Catenulispora sp. GP43: one gene and its partner. The protein of the gene in region 1 interacts with the protein of each later gene in a pairwise test. Links are inferred from orthologs where the notes say so. Each region holds a gene or a part of one and is shown in the gene's direction. Other genes may lie near its edges.

Region 1 (7,541 bases):
CATCAGCCATCCACACTGGCGCGATGGTCGCGTGAGGCTGAAGCGGATCCGAATGCGCCGACCTACTCGGCAAGGCTTGCTCACAGGCTCCCCGAGCTGGAGCAACCCGCCAAAGGATCAGCTGCGAAAGCTCTCAAAGCACCACAGGCCGCAGCGATCGGGGCGATTGAGAAAGCCATGGCTTCGGGCCGCCGCCGAGCCATGGTCCAGATGGTAATCGGCTCGGGTAAGACCTACACCGAGATCCTCACGGCCTTTCGCCAACTCGAGTACGCCAAGGCGCATCGCATCCTGTTCGTCGTCGATCGGGCTGTCCTCGCGATGCAGTTGATCGACGGACTGCACCAGTTCCACATCCCCGGCCAGGTGCGGAGCTTTACCGAGCTGTACAGCGTCCAAAGACTCACCACGCCCGCAGCCCTGTCGCCATCGGCAAGGGTTGTCGTGACGACTGTGCACACACTTCGCAGTATTCTTCGACAGTCTGAAACCTCGTCCTCCGAGGTCGACCACAACCCGGATCTTCCGCCCGACGCGTTCGATCTGATCATCGTGGACGACTGCCGCAGATCGTTCTACGACGCGGACCGCGCCCGTCTGGAGTATTTCGACGCGCGCCTGCTGGGCTTCACCAGCCTGCCGGACTCCTGGACAATCAGGTTCTTCGAGGGCCATCCGGTCAGTGAGTACACGCTGAACCAGGCGGTGGCTGACGGGTCGGCACTGGATTACTCGCTCTTCCAAGCGCGCCTCGATTCCCCTGAGCGAGCGGTACTCGTGCCGTTGGACGGCGACGCCGCACACCCTGACCGTGGAGCAGACCGGCCGGGGTCCATGGCCGGCCGCGTCGTCGAACCGCCTGCGCTCACGGCAGTTCTTCATACCTTCAGGGACAGTCTCGCCACACTCTTCCCGGGCAGGGGAGATCTTCCCGGTGCCGTCCCCAAGACGCTTGTCCTGGCACACGACGATCACCACGCCGAACAGGTCGCCAAGGCGATTCGCGCCGTTTTCGCCGCGGGTCCGGGTTTCGTTCGGCATATCGACGGCACAGCGGCCGAGCCGCTCCGGCGATTGAGAGAGTTTACGACGGCACCAGAGTTCCGGATCGCCGTCATAAGGACCTCGATGGCCACTGGATTCGACGTACCAGCGCTCGAATGCATGCTGATTCTGAGCGATGTGCGGTCAGCAGCCGAGTACGTGCAGCTCCTGGGTCGGGGAACGCGGCCGATCTCGGCCGCCGCACTGCGCGCGGTCAGCCCGGGAGCGATCGCCAAAACACACTTCGTGGTGATCGACGCAGTCGGAGCCTCGCGGCACGAACCCCGGGGTCGCGTCAATGTGGTGGATCCCCCCGGTGCGGCGAGCACGACCGCGCTGTCACACCTGCTCGACATCGCCGCGCAGGAAAGCCTGACGCAGGACGATCGTACCGAGCTCGGCCTACGGCTTGCCCGCCTCGTTCCGCTGCTGACCGATGGCGACGACGCCGCTTTTCGGAGCCTGGCCGGCATCCGGCTGGAGGATCTGGTCCAACAGCTCGTGGAGATCCCCGAGCCAGGCAATCCAACAGTTGAGCGCCGGAAAGCACCAGGTTTGGCTGATGCGCTGTCCCGACTGCCCGCCCTACGGGAAACACTGCTCGATCTCCAGGACCGCATGGCCGGGCCGGATTTACAGTCCTCTGCCCACAGCACCCCGACAGCGAGGCCCTCTGAGGCATCCGCAGATCGCCTTGCAGGCGCTCTGGAGAACCGGCTGGGCAGGCTCACCGCGGCCCAGACATGGTGGATCGGGCACATCGCCGACTCGGCGGTGGCCAGCGCCCAGTTCGATCCGACAGACCTGGAGGGTCTGCCTTTCTCCGGCCGCGGGGGCACCGACGGCTTCCTGCGGGAATTCGGGAACGAAGGCGCCCTGGACCTTCTGCGTGAGCTTGACCAGGAACTCGGGTGAGCACCGGGCTTCCGCCAGGTTGGCAGACCGTCCGACTGGCCGAGGTGCTGGCCGAGCCGTTGGCCGGCGGTCGCCCTGTGCACAGCGGCAAGGGTGGCGTCCCCGTGCTCCGGCCGACAGCTCTTCGGACAGGCGCGGTGGATTTCGACGACGTCAGGAGCACACGGTCGGCGCCCGAAGCGGACACGGACACTAGTGGGCTCATCCACCCCGGCGACCTCCTGATCAGCCGGGTGAGCGGCACGCTTTCCCAGGTCGGCGAAGGTGCGTTGGCCGCGAAGCACAGCAGGCCCGTGGCCTTTCCAGACTTCATGACGCGAGTCCGAGCACTTTCTTCCGCAGTCGATCTCCAGTACCTCGTGGGCCTGTGGAACTCACCGATCGTCCGCACGCAGCTCGAGGACCGCGCCCGGCTGATCGCCGGTCGTACGTACCAACTCACCCAAGCTGACCTGGAAGAGATCCGACTCCCCCTTCCGTCCACGGCCGAGCAACGCCGGATCCTGACTCTGCTGGCCGCGTGCCACGCCCACATCGACAAGGCCGTCATCCGCACCCGGGCCGCCGTCGGTCAGGCCACCGAGCTCAGCGGTCTGATCATGGCAAGAGCCGGAGTGATCACCGGCAGGGCTCTCCTGCCCGCAGACCTTCCTCCCGACATCGTGGACGACGGGTTCCTGCCGTCACTCCCAGAGGGCTGGCGATGGACACGGCTGGGAAGCATCGCGGATGTCGCCCGAGGTGTCGCGGTGGGGAACGCGAGGAAATCGGATGGCGCCGATGTGGAGGTTCCTTTTCTCCGCGTATCGAACGTGCAGAGAGGCAGGTTGGCACTGGATGACGTCACCACGACCCGACTGCCGCGGGAGCGGGCGTCCGCATTCCGGCTTCGACCCGCCGACGTCCTGCTGACCGCGACCGGGGACCGCACGAACCTGGGCCGGGGATGGATCTGGGAAGGGCAGCTGGCCGACTGCGTCCATCAGAATCATGTCTTCCGGATCCGGATCCGCGACCAACGGCTTCACCCGAAGCTGCTCGCCTGGCACGCCAACAGCTTCGGCCAGGGCTGGTGCGAGCGCAACGCGCGACAGAGCACCGGCCCCGCCTCCATCAGCCTTGGCACCATCCGGCTGATGCCGGTACCGGTCGGTCCTCCCGCGGAGCAGGACCGGGCGGTCCGCCTCGTCGAGGAGCGGACGGCACGGATCGACAGTGCCGTCATGTCGGCCGAGCGGGCCCTGACGATGGCTGACCAGCTGCGCCGCACTGTACAGCGCAGAGCTTTCACCGGTGGTCTGGCGAACTACGGTGGAGCGTTCGAGCACGAGGAGATGCTTCCGTGACCCCATCAACCCCGCCACCGGCTGCCCGGGATCGTGACCCCGTCAAGTCCCTCTGGTCATTCGGAAACCTCCTGCGCGACGACGGGGTCTCTGCGCTGGAGTACATCGAACAGCTGACATACCTGATCTGCGTCAAGATCGCTCATGAACAGCGTCACCGCATCCTCAATCCTCAGCGCTTGCCGGGCTCTCAGGCTTGGGATCAGCTACGCGCGACCTCTCCTTATGAACAAGGGAGCTTCTACGAGAAGATTCTGTGGGACTTCGGAAATCGCCCGGACGCCATCGGCCGGATCTTCCGGAAGGCGCAGAACCGGGTATCCGACCCGCTCAAGCTCAGTCGGCTGATCGACCTGGTCGATCAGCACTATTGGACCGGTGTTCCGGGCTTGCCGCCCGGTGCGGTGTTCGAGGCCTTGCTCGGGCGGGTCGCCGACGACGCCAAGACCGGAGCGGGGCAGTACTACACGCCGCGGCCGCTGATCGACGCCGTCGTCCGTTGTGTCCGGCCGACCGTGGACGACACGATCATCGATCCGGCCTGCGGCACCGGCGGTTTTCTGATCACGGCGTTCGACTACCTCATCGAACACTTCCCGCGAGGTGCCGACCGAGCACGGCGTGCACAGACTGACGAGGACATCGTCTCCGGGAACGAGTTGGTCGAGACAACGGCACGCCTCGCAATGGCGAATCTGTTCCTGCACGGGGTGGCTCAGCCGCGCGTCGTCGTCGGTGACGCCCTGCTGTCCAGACCGGAACGGCACGCCACACTGGTGCTGACCGCGCCGCCGTTCGGCAGAGGCTCCGTGATCGCCGACTACGGGTACAGTCGTTACGACTTGTGGGCGGCGACCGCGAACAAGCAGCTGAACTTCTTGCAGCATGTCTTCACACTGCTGGACATCGGGGGGCGGGCGGCCGTCGTGGTCACCGACAACGTCCTGTTCGAAGGCGGTGCGGGAGCGGAGATCCGGAAACGGCTGCTGCATCACTGTGACGTACATACCCTGCTACGGCTTCCCACCGGCGTCTTCTCCGCCAAAGGCGTCAGAGCCAACGTCCTGTTCTTCGACAAACCCGCGCCACGGACTGACGGAAGGCCATCCACACGGCGCCTTTGGGTGTACGACATGCGTTCTCGTCAGCCATCGGTGACGAAGACCGCCCCGTTGGCCGAAACCGATTATCTGGACTTCGTAGCCGCTTACCGGCCTGGGCGGTCACGGGAGGAACGGGACGAGACGAGCTGGTTCAGGCCGTTCGACGTCGATGAACTGCTCAGCAGGGACGGGTGCGAGCTCGATCTGCGAGTCGCACCACGCCAGACCGAGCCCGCCACTGAACCCGACGTGGACTTGTACCGCATAGCTGAGGACATCACCGGGGAACTACGCTCGGCGCTCGCAGAATTCACAGCCCTCGCCGACGCGCTTCGCGTTCTCGGCCGGCCGTCCGGACAGTCGGGTCAGGACCCGACGCGGTGAGCACCGCCATGGTGGGGAGACGATCGTGAGGGGAATCAGGTGCGGCTACTCGAACTGAGGCTGCCGGCGTACCGAGGGCTGCGAGACTTCCACCTGGATCTCACTACCGCGGTCGACCATGGCCATGCCATCGCCACCTTGATCGGGCCCAACGGGGGCGGCAAGTCCAGAATCCTGCACGCACTCGTCGAGATCTTCGGAGCGCTGTACCAACCGAAGGGCGGCGCGGCGTTCGCCTTCGAGATCAGCTATGCCATCGGAGACGACACGGTCCAGGTCAGGCAGGAGCCAGCCGAGAGCTCGCCGACGGTGACCGTGAGCGCCGTCGGCGACAAAGCCGAGTCTGTGCCCCGTTCAGAGTGGACCGACTATTTGCCCGACCATGTGTTCGGCTATCAGGCACACCTTCAGGCACCGTGGACCGCGGAGTTCGAACGCCACCGCCTTCTCGCTGCACGCTGTCTCACCGGATGGCAGCGGGAGTGGCGGGCAGGCTTCAACGAATGGCTGATCACGCACTCCCTCGAGGATTCTTGGACCGAAGAGCTCACGGTGCCCATCAGCTGTTCTCTCTACACTCGCGTCTTCCTCTGCACGCCCTCCCATCTGGCGCTGCTGTTGCTCGCGCAGATTTCGGACTGGTCTGATGCTTTCGGTACCTACCTGCACAGGCATTCCGGTATCGAGGGCGTGGCCTCTGCCGTTCTCCGAGTCAAGGCTCCTCGCTCAGTACGACGGAATTGGTACGAGCTTCCATACTGGGGACTGGGTGGTCCGGTCCGCACGTTCTTCGCGGCGGTGGCCGAGTCCGGACGTTTCGGGCTCGTCCCCGAAGCCGACCCGTTGACTGGCGTGGGCAGCCCTGTTGACGGCTTCGGGATCGAACTCGGCGGCGCCGAGGACATCATGGCCCTGCGCAATCTCTTCGATCGGGACCTGTCGATGTTCGCGCTGCTGACCACACTGCTCGACGCCGGCTACCTCACGGTCGACGTCAAGTTGGAGAGCGTGGACGGCACAACACTCAGCTTGAACGATCTGAGCTCGGGCGAGCAGCAGCGCTTGACGATCCTGGGTTTGCTCCGCCTGCAACGCGCGGAGCAGTCACTCTTCCTTCTCGACGAACCCGACTCCCACTTCCATCCCGAGTGGAGCCGGCTCTGGTACAGCTCGGTACTAGCTGTCCTCGGAGAGGATAGGGACTCACAGTTCATCGCGGCGACGCACGAACCTCTCCTAGTCGCGAACATGACGCGGGAGCAAGTGCGGGTAGTCGCCTTTGTGGAAGGAAGAGCGGCCGCGATGGTCCCGACCGCCACTCCACGGGGACAAGGCGCCGGCGGACTGCTGACAACGGACCTCTTCGGGCTGCCGAGCCAGCTCGACGAGTACACGCAGGCCCTGATCGACCGGCAGTATGACCTGCTCGCCGAGGCAGAGGACGATGCCGGCAAACAGGTCGAGCTTGGACAAGTCACTGCGGCCTTGGACTCCCTCGGCTTCTCCACCGCGAATCGGGACCCGCTGGTCTCGGCCTTCCTCGCCGAACTCCACCGTCGGCGCCGTGCGCTCATCGCGTCAGCTGAGAGCACCGATCCGCCGTCTCCGCAGGAATTGGCGGCCCTGGTATCGCAGTTGTTCGACGAACGTCTCTCCTCGGCAGTGTGAATCGATGCGGTATGTGGACACGAGCGGGTTGAGCGCTCCACCGGCGTGGATCGAGAAGGCACACAAGGTGAAAGAGAAGATTCAAGCCTGCATCGCTGATGGCACGGCCTTCGAGTTCCGTTCGTTGTGGACAGAAGACGAAATGCGCGGCCCTCTGGTCCAGCTGCTCGGGCCCAAGTGCTGGTACTGCGAGACGCTGATCCAGCGCACGGATGTCCAGATCGATCACTTCCGGCCGAAGTCGGAGGTATCCGGCGAGCCCGGCCACCCCGGCTATTGGTGGCTCGCCTACGAGGTCACGAACTACCGGGTGATCTGCAAGCACTGTAACAGCGGCGGTGCCAGGTACAACGACGTGCCAGAGGGTCTTGCCAAGAGCAGCCGGTTCCCGCTTCTCGCGGGGACGCGCGCGACAAAGCCCGGAGACGACCTCACGGTGGAGCAGCCGGTGCTCCTGGACCCGGTCCGGTCCGGTGACCCCGACCTACTCGGATTCGACGCCGCAGGATTCGCGCGCCGGCGAAGCGGCGCGTCCTACTCGCAAGCCGAGAAGGAGCGTGGCCTGTGCCGCGCCGATGAGACCATCCGGATCCTCGCACTCAACGCGACCCAGATCACGGAGCAGCGTCGCGAGCTCATGTTGGAGATCGGGCAGCTTTCGCGACTGCGGGGAACTCCCGTTGCCGCGGATCTCATCGCAAGGAAGGTCGGGCCCCAAGCACAGTGGAGCGCGGCCGCGTCCGCTGCCCTGGCGATCCACCGCGCTGGAGCCTCGACGCCGCACCGGACTGGTCCACCCGCGACCGCGGCGGCGCTCGGGCAGACGGACATCCACCCCCGATCGAACGTCGACCTGGTAGACCTTCTCATCCACCTGGACGCGGACGAACTCGCGACCGGCATCGCGCTGACCGGCCGCCGTGCTGGCCGCGAGTATCACGCGGAGCTGCGAAAGGACGGACGGATCAGCGTCGTGGGCCGCGCCTGGGGCACGCCGCAATCCGCGGCCCGCGCGGCCACCGGCCGGGACGATGTCGACGGCTGGGACTTCTGGCGGCTGACCGTGGGCGGCACAGATCTC
Region 2 (7,329 bases), on another replicon or contig:
TTCCCCCTGGATCAGGTCCTTCATATGGTGTGCCCGTGTACTGATGGTTCGGACGGCGGTGCGGTGGTGCTTGTCATGGCCGGGTGGTCTCCGGCACTGTGCTCAGTGCCTTCAAGGCCCGTTTGAGGTGCTGCAGGCATCGCGAGCGGGTCGGCCCGATCGACCCCACCCGCATGCCCAGCGCCTCGGCGACGGCCGCGTAGCTCTCCAGCGGCGTCACCGCGACGACCCGCAGCAGGTTCCGGCAGCGCTCGGAGAGCGTGGCGAAGGCCTGCCACAGATCGCTGCTGTCCTGCTGGGCGACCAGAGCTGCCTCCGGATCGCCGTCGTCCTCGGAGTCCCCGAAGAAGGAGACGTTCGCCTCGGCCTCCTCCGAATCGGGGACCTCGCGCTGCGTCCTGCGGATCAGGCGCAGCGCCTCCCTGCGTGTCGTCGTGGCCAGCCACCCCGCGAGCTGGTCCGGATTCTGGATCCGGTCCAGGTTCTCCACCAGCCGCAGCCAGGTGCTCTGGGTGACGTCGGCGGCGTCGGCCAGCGAGAGCCGGAACCCCCGGGCCACCGACCACACCAGCCTGCTGTAGTCGTCGACGATCTGCTGCCAGGCCGAGGCGTCGCCGGCGGCGGCGGCCTTGACCAGCAACGCGGGGGAGCGGTCCATATGAGCCTTCTTACTGATGTGGGGTACGTGTCCAGCGTGGATCCGTCAAACGAAGACCGCCGGCACGACCACCCCGAGGTCGGGGATGCGGACGCCCGCGGGGTCGAGCAGTTCCATGGCGGCGTAGCGCACCGGCAGAGCCTTGGCGGACATCAAAGCGGCGATCCTACCGGCCACCACAGGGGCGGCGAAGCTGGTGCCGCTCCACTTCGCGTAGCCGTGGAACTCCTTGCCGTCCTCCTGGCCGTGCGTCAGGAACGTGCTCTTGATCCTCACTCCCGGCGCGGCCGCGTCCACCCACCAGCCGTAGTTCGAGAACGACGCCCGCTCGGGCTCGCCGTCGGCGCCGTCGGCCAGAGCCGCGACGGCGACGACGTCCTTGAGGGCGGCGGGCCAGTAGGGGCGGTCGGAGTCGAAGTTGCCGGCCGCGGCCACCACCAGCGTGCGGCGGGCCACCTGGGCGATCGCCTTGGTGACCACTGGGGAGGGCCGGTCGTCGAAGGTGTAGCAGCCCAGCGACAGGTTCAGGATGTCCAGGTTGCCGCCCCCGGCCCGTACCCGCTGCTCGATCCGGTCCAGGCCGTTGAGCAGCTCCACCTCGTCGGTGACGCCGGCCGGGCTCAGGACCCGCTCGAACCGCAGGTAGGCGCCCGGCGCCTCCTGCATGATCAGCCCGGCGATGAACGTGCCGTGCCCGGACTCGGACTCCAGGTCCGCGTCGACGGCCGGGTTCAGGGCCTCGTGCTGGTCCTCGGTACAGGCCAGGTACCAGGGCTTGTCCTCGAACCAGGGGTGCTGGTCGATGCCGGTGTCCAGGATCCCGATCGTGACCTGCTGGGCGCCGCCGTCGCCGGCGACCGGCTGGGTCATCTCCGCCTGCGGGGTCGGGTGGCCATAGGGACCGCCGGTCCAGGTCGGAGCCCCGCTGAGCACGTGGTTCGGCGTCACACTCCAGCGCCGGTGCGCCTTGGCCCCGCCCCGCAGCGTGTGCGTCAGGTCGGCGGCGTCCGTCCCGGCCACCAGCCGCAGCCGGGTCACCCCCGGCGCCGCCGAGTCCTCCCGGGAGTCGACCCACCGACGCGCCTTGTCGTGCACCGCGTCCGCGTGCGTGTCGAGCACCAGCAGCTCGTCACGCTTGATCAGCGTCTCGGTGGCGCCGTCGACGTGGACGACGTCCGGGTGTGTCTCCAGAATCCGGGCCAGCCAGGCCGCGTGGTCCGTCATGGTTCCCTCCCTGTGAACAACCTAGTCAGCACTTATGCTGCCCTGCCAATAGCCGCAGGCGGAACTGGACCCCCGTCCCAGTCCCGCCTCCGGTCCCCCCAAGCGGCCGCGTTCCCCCACAGACCGTTGCCGCTGGTCCTGCCGTTCCCCCGTGCTTTCCCCCCAGTTCCCCCGGTTCCCCGTGGTCCCCGTGTTGTTCCCCCCAAGTGTTGCAACCCCGCCCCCCAGCGGAGCCCCCCTCTTACCTCGGTGGCGGTGGTGTGCCGCACCCACCCCCCGGCGTCACGGCACACCACCCTTTCCACCCGGCCTGGCCGGCGGCGCGTCCCCCCTAGAGACACACACCGACTGGACCACGCCCGCGGGCCCCCCGACCCGCTCACTTACAAGAGCACCCCAAACGCCCCCTGATACATGGCGCCCAAAGTTTTTTCTGGGAAGTTTTTCGGCCCCTCCCGTCTCCCACCACCGCCCGTTATGGAGACGCTACGCGTCGCAGTATCGATAACTTGCTCAGCGCTGTCACAGCGGCCGGATAGGTTCCTCTCATGCGTGAACTCATCCCCGCCTCCTGGGCGCCGGTGCTGGCTGCCGAGACCGAGCAGCCGTACTTCGCCGACCTGGAGGCTTTCCTTAAGACCGAGCGTGCCGAGCACCAGGTGTTCCCGCCTGAGGACGAGGTGTTCGCGGCGTTGGAGGCGACGCCGTACCAGGACGTCAAGGTGGTGCTGATCGGGCAGGACCCGTACCACGACGACGGCCAGGCCCACGGCATGTGCTTCTCGGTGCGCCCGGGCGTGCGCATCCCGCCGTCGCTGCGGAACATGTACAAGGAGCTGGAGACGGACCTGGGCGTCGCGCCGGTCAAGCACGGCTACCTGAAGGCCTGGGCCGACCAGGGCGTGCTGTTGCTCAACACGGTGCTCACGGTGCGCGCGCACGAGCCGGCCTCGCACAAGGACCGCGGCTGGGAGAAGTTCACCGACGCCGTCATCAAGGACGTCTCGGCGCGCGAGAAGCCGGTGGTGTTCGTGCTCTGGGGTGCGCACGCCAAGAAGAAGGCCAAGCTGATCGACGCCTCGCGGCACGCGATCGTCCAGGGCGCGCACCCCTCGCCGCTGTCGGCGAAGCTGTTCTTCGGCTCCAAGCCGTTCTCGGCGGTGAACGAGGCCCTGGTCGGCTTCGGGCAGGAGCCGATCGACTGGCAGCTGCCTGAGACCGTCTGAGAGTTCACACACGAGTCGGCCCGGCGGATCAGATCCGCCGGGCCGACTCTTTATATGGGAGCTCTTATATAGCGAGTCCTATATAGGGCCCGCTATATAGCGGCTCCCGCAGTCTCCGCAGTCTGGGCAGACTCCGCAGTCCGCTCGCCGTCCTCGTGCCCGGCGGCGAACGCCTCCCACAGTCCCGCGTACGTCCCGCCGGCGTCGACCAGCTCCGCGTGCGTGCCGTCCTCCACGATCCGCCCGCCGTCCATCACCAGGATCCGGTCGGCGCGCGCCGCCGTGGTCAGCCGGTGCGCGACCACCAGGGTGGTGCGGGTGCGCCCGACCGCGCCGTGGTCGGTGGAGCGGGCCAGCTCGGCGCGGGTGACCGCGGCCTCGGTGGCCAGGTCCAGGGCGGAGGTCGCCTCGTCCAGGATCAGCACGTCGGGGTCGGCCAGCTCGGCGCGGGCCAGCGCGAGCAGCTGCCGCTGCCCGGCCGACAGGTTCCGGCCGCGCTCGGCCACCCGGGAGTGGAACCCCTCGGGCAGCCCCGCGATCATCTCCTCGGCGCCGACCGCGCGGGCCGCCGCCTCGATCTCCCGCGGCGCGGCGTCCGGCCGGGCGTAGGCGATGGCCTCGGCGACGGTCCCGTCGAACAGGTACGCCTCCTGCGGGACCACGCCGAGCCGGTGTCGCCAGTCGGTCAGCTCGAACTCCCGCAGGTCGCGGCCGCCGGCCAGGATCTCCCCGCCGGTCGGGTCGTAGTAGCGGGCGACCATCTTCACGAAGGTGGACTTGCCCGCGCCGGTCTGCCCGACCAGCGCCACTGTCTGCCCGGCCGGGATGCGCACGCTCACGCCCTCCAGCGCCGGCCTGGTGTCCGGGCCGTAGGCGAAGGTGACGTCGTCGAACACGATCTCCTCCAGCGCCGTCGGGACCGGCACCGGCCGCGCCGGCTCCGGCGTGGACGGCACGGTGCGCAGCAGGTCGCCGATCCGGCGCAGCCCGACCGCGGCCTGCTGGTAGCCGTCGAACACCTGCGAGAGCTGCTGCACCGGCGAGAACACCATGTCGATGTAGAGCAGGTAGGCGATCAGCGCGCCGGCGGTCAGCTCGCCGGAGTGCACCCGGGAGGCGCCGGCGGCCAGCACCAGCAGCCCGGCGATGTCGGCGAGGAACTGCACGAACGGGAAGTACGTGGCGATGTACTTCTGCGCGCGCAGCCGCGAGACGCGGAACTCGTCGGACAGCCCGGCGAACCGGGCCGCGTTCGTGCCCTCCCGCCGGAACGCCTGCGTCACCCGCATACCGGCGACGTTCTCCTGCAGGTCGGCGTTGACCGCCGAGACCTTCTCCCGCGCCTCGGTGTAGGCCTTGCTGGACTTGGAACGGAACACCGCGGTCGCGATCAGCAGCGGCGGCAGGACGCTCAGCGCGATCAGTGCCATCTGCCAGTTGATCACCACCAGTGCCACCACGATCCCGACGAACGACAGGACGCTGACGACCGCCTGCTGAAGACCGGTCTGCAGGAACGTGGACAGCGCGTCCACGTCGGTGGTCATCCGGGTCATGATCCGCCCGGACAGCTCGCGCTCGTAGTAGTCCAGTCCCAGGCGCTGCAACTGCGCGAACACCTTCACCCGCAGCGCGTACAGCAGGCGCTCGCCGGTGCGGCCGGTGACCCGGGCCTGGCAGACGTTGACCACGGTGTCGACGGCCACCACCACCAGCGCGGCCACCGAGACCCCGACGATCGCCGACAGCGAGTGGGCCAGGATGCCCCGGTCCACGCCGCCGCGGATCAGCGCCGGCAGCGCCAGGCCGGCCGCGGCGTCGGCGGCGACCAGCAGCAGGCCGAGCAGCAGCGCGAGCCGGAAGGGACGCAGCAGCTTGCGCAGGGCGAAGCCGGGGTCGGCGGCGCGGGCCTCGCCCTGGGAGACGTTGGGGACGTCCGTGGCCGGGGGCAGCTTCGCCACCTTGGCCAGCAGCTCGGGGGTCGGGGGCATCGAGGCCAGGAACCCGCCGAAGCCACCTCCGCCGCCGCCCCCGACGCCGCGGCCCCCGCCTCCTCCGCCCATGCCGGGCAGCGCCCGGGTGCCGGAGCCCTTGGCCTCGGCGAGGTCGTCGCCGTCGTCCTCGACCTCCGGCCACAGGCTCGGGGTGATGCCGTCGACCTGGGCCTCGGTGCCGTCGATCTGGACCGTGGTGCCGTCAGCCACCACGGTGACCGACGCGGCGACCAGTGGCCGCGCGCCGTTGCCTGCGTTGCCCGTGGCCGCCGCCCTCGTCAGATCCCCGGCGTCGATGCCCTCGGCGTCGTCGCCCGGCCCGGACAGCAGCAGCCGGTACAGCGGGCAGCGCTCGGTGAGCTCCTCGTGCGTGCCGATGTCGACGACCCGGCCGCGGTCCAGCACCGCGATCCGGTCGGCCAGCGCCAGGGTGGAGCGGCGGTGCGCGATCAGCAGAGTCGTGCGCCCGGCCATGACCCGGCGCAGCGTGTCGTGGATCTCCGCCTCCACGCGGGCGTCCACCGCGGAGGTGGCGTCGTCCAGGATCAGCACCCGGGGGTCGGTGATCAGCGCCCGGGCCAGGGCTATGCGCTGGCGCTGGCCGCCGGACAGGGTCAGGCCCTGCTCGCCGACCACCGTGTCGTAGCCCGCGGGCAGCTGCTCGACGAACTCGTCGGCCTCGGCCATCCGCGCCGCGGCCCGCACCTGCTCGTCGGAGGCGTCGGGGCGGCCGTAGGCGATGTTGGCGCGGACCGAGTCGGAGAACAGGAAGCTGTCCTCCATCACCAGGCCGATCGCCTCGCGCAGCGACTCCAGGGTGACGTCGCGCACGTCCGCGCCCCCGACCCGCACCGCGCCGCCCTGCACGTCGTAGAAGCGGGGGAGCAGCATCGACACCGTGGACTTGCCGGACCCGGAGGTCCCCACCAGCGCCACCGTCTCCCCGGGGCGCACCGCCAGGTCCAGCCCGCGCAGCACCGGCCGGGAGGCGACGTAGCCGAACACCGCGCCGTCGAACTCCACCCCGGAGGCCTGCCGCGGCAGCTCGGCCGCGTCCGGCTTCTCGGTGACCTTCGGCTGGGAGTCGATGATCTCGAAGATCCGCTCCACACTGGCCCGCGCCTGCTGCCCGATCGTCACCAGCGAGGACAGCATCCGCACCGGCCCGAGCATCTGCGCCAGGTAGGTCGAGAACGCCAGGAATGTGCCCAGCGTGATGGTCCCGCGCAGCGCCAGCCACCCGCCGAGGAACAGCACCCCGACCTGCCCCAGCGCCGGGATCGCCATGATCGCCGGGTTGTACCGGGCGGAGAAGCGCACCGCGCGCAGCCGCGAGGCGAACAACCGCTCCCCGGCCGCCTCCAGCTTCCCGAGCTCCTGCTCCTCCTGCCCGAAGCCCTTCACCACCCGCACCCCGCCGACCGCGGCGTCCACCACGCCGGCCAGCGCCGAAGCCTGCTGCTGCGCCTCCCACGTGGCCGGGTACAGCCGCTTGCGCGCGGCCACCGCCACCAGCCACAGCAGCGGACCGGTCGCCAGCGCGACCAGCGTCAGCAGCGGCGACAGGAACGCCATCACCCCGAGGGCGACGAAGAAGAGCAGGAAGTTCCCGGTCAGCATCGGCAGCATGCCGAGCAGCCCCTGCACCATCGTGACATCGGAGGTGGCCCGAGAGATCAGCTGCCCGGTCGCCAACTCGTCCTGCCGCGCGCCGTCCAGCCGGGACAGCGCACCGAAGATCCGGTTCCGCAGGTCGTACTGCACGTCCAGCGACAGCTTGCCGCCGACATACCGGCGCAGCCGCGTCCCGGCGAAGTTGAGCACCGCCAGCACCAGCGCCAAGGCGGCCCACGGGGCCAGCGGCGAGGTGCGGCTGATGACGACGTCGTCGATGATGTGCCGCTGGATCAGCGGCATGGCGGCGTTGGCGAGCATCGCCAGCAGCGAGCCGCCGAAGGCGACCAGGACGCTGCGGCGGTAGACCCAGCTGACCGCGAACAGGCGGCGCATCCAGGAGCTGGAGGGGTTGTCGGCTTTGGGAGTCTTGGGGGTCTGGGGGGCATTGGGGGTCTGGGGTGCCTTGGCCTGCTGGCCGGGCTTTCCGATTTCCGTGTTGCTCGTCCTACTCGTGTTGCCCGTGTTGCTCGTGTTGCCTGTGCTACTCATGTGCTTGATGTCGTTCGTGGTGCGACCGGCGTCATCACCGGCCCTGCTCCCTCGCGCGTCG

Evidence for each region. The genes of interacting proteins can lie anywhere in the genome.
Region 2: the proteins of ABH926_RS16060 (region 1) and ABH926_RS38340 interact in binary tests that used the Escherichia coli proteins (3 or more experiments, as listed by UniProt). The link is inferred for Catenulispora sp. GP43 from one-to-one orthologs.

The regions. Positions count from the first base shown.
Region 1 is NZ_JBGCCT010000007.1:46,028-53,568, forward strand. The notes cover bases 2,548-5,546. They hold ABH926_RS16060 (N-6 DNA methylase), read left to right. Parts: upstream 2,548-3,301; coding sequence 3,302-4,792; downstream 4,793-5,546. Other genes in these bases: ABH926_RS16055 (hypothetical protein), read left to right, coding at 2,548-3,305; ABH926_RS16065 (AAA family ATPase), read left to right, coding at 4,832-5,546. Outside these bases: ABH926_RS16050 (DEAD/DEAH box helicase family protein), read left to right, coding at 1-1,959; more of ABH926_RS16055, read left to right, coding at 1,956-2,547; more of ABH926_RS16065, read left to right, coding at 5,547-6,460; ABH926_RS16070 (HNH endonuclease), read left to right, coding at 6,465-7,541. UniProt on the Escherichia coli protein: The subtype gamma methyltransferase (M) subunit of a type I restriction enzyme. The M and S subunits together form a methyltransferase (MTase) that methylates A-2 on the top and A-3 on the bottom strand of the sequence 5'-AACN(6)GTGC-3'.
Region 2 is NZ_JBGCCT010000025.1:144,311-151,639, reverse strand. Bases 1,483-4,269 are described here. They hold ABH926_RS38340 (uracil-DNA glycosylase), read left to right. Parts: upstream 1,483-2,430; coding sequence 2,431-3,108; downstream 3,109-4,269. Other genes in these bases: ABH926_RS38335 (ABC transporter ATP-binding protein), read right to left, coding at 3,201-4,269; ABH926_RS38345 (S8 family serine peptidase), read right to left, coding at 1,483-1,882. In the rest of the region: ABH926_RS38350 (RNA polymerase sigma factor), read right to left, coding at 74-658; more of ABH926_RS38345, read right to left, coding at 704-1,482; more of ABH926_RS38335, read right to left, coding at 4,270-7,112. UniProt on the Escherichia coli protein: Excises uracil residues from the DNA which can arise as a result of misincorporation of dUMP residues by DNA polymerase or due to deamination of cytosine.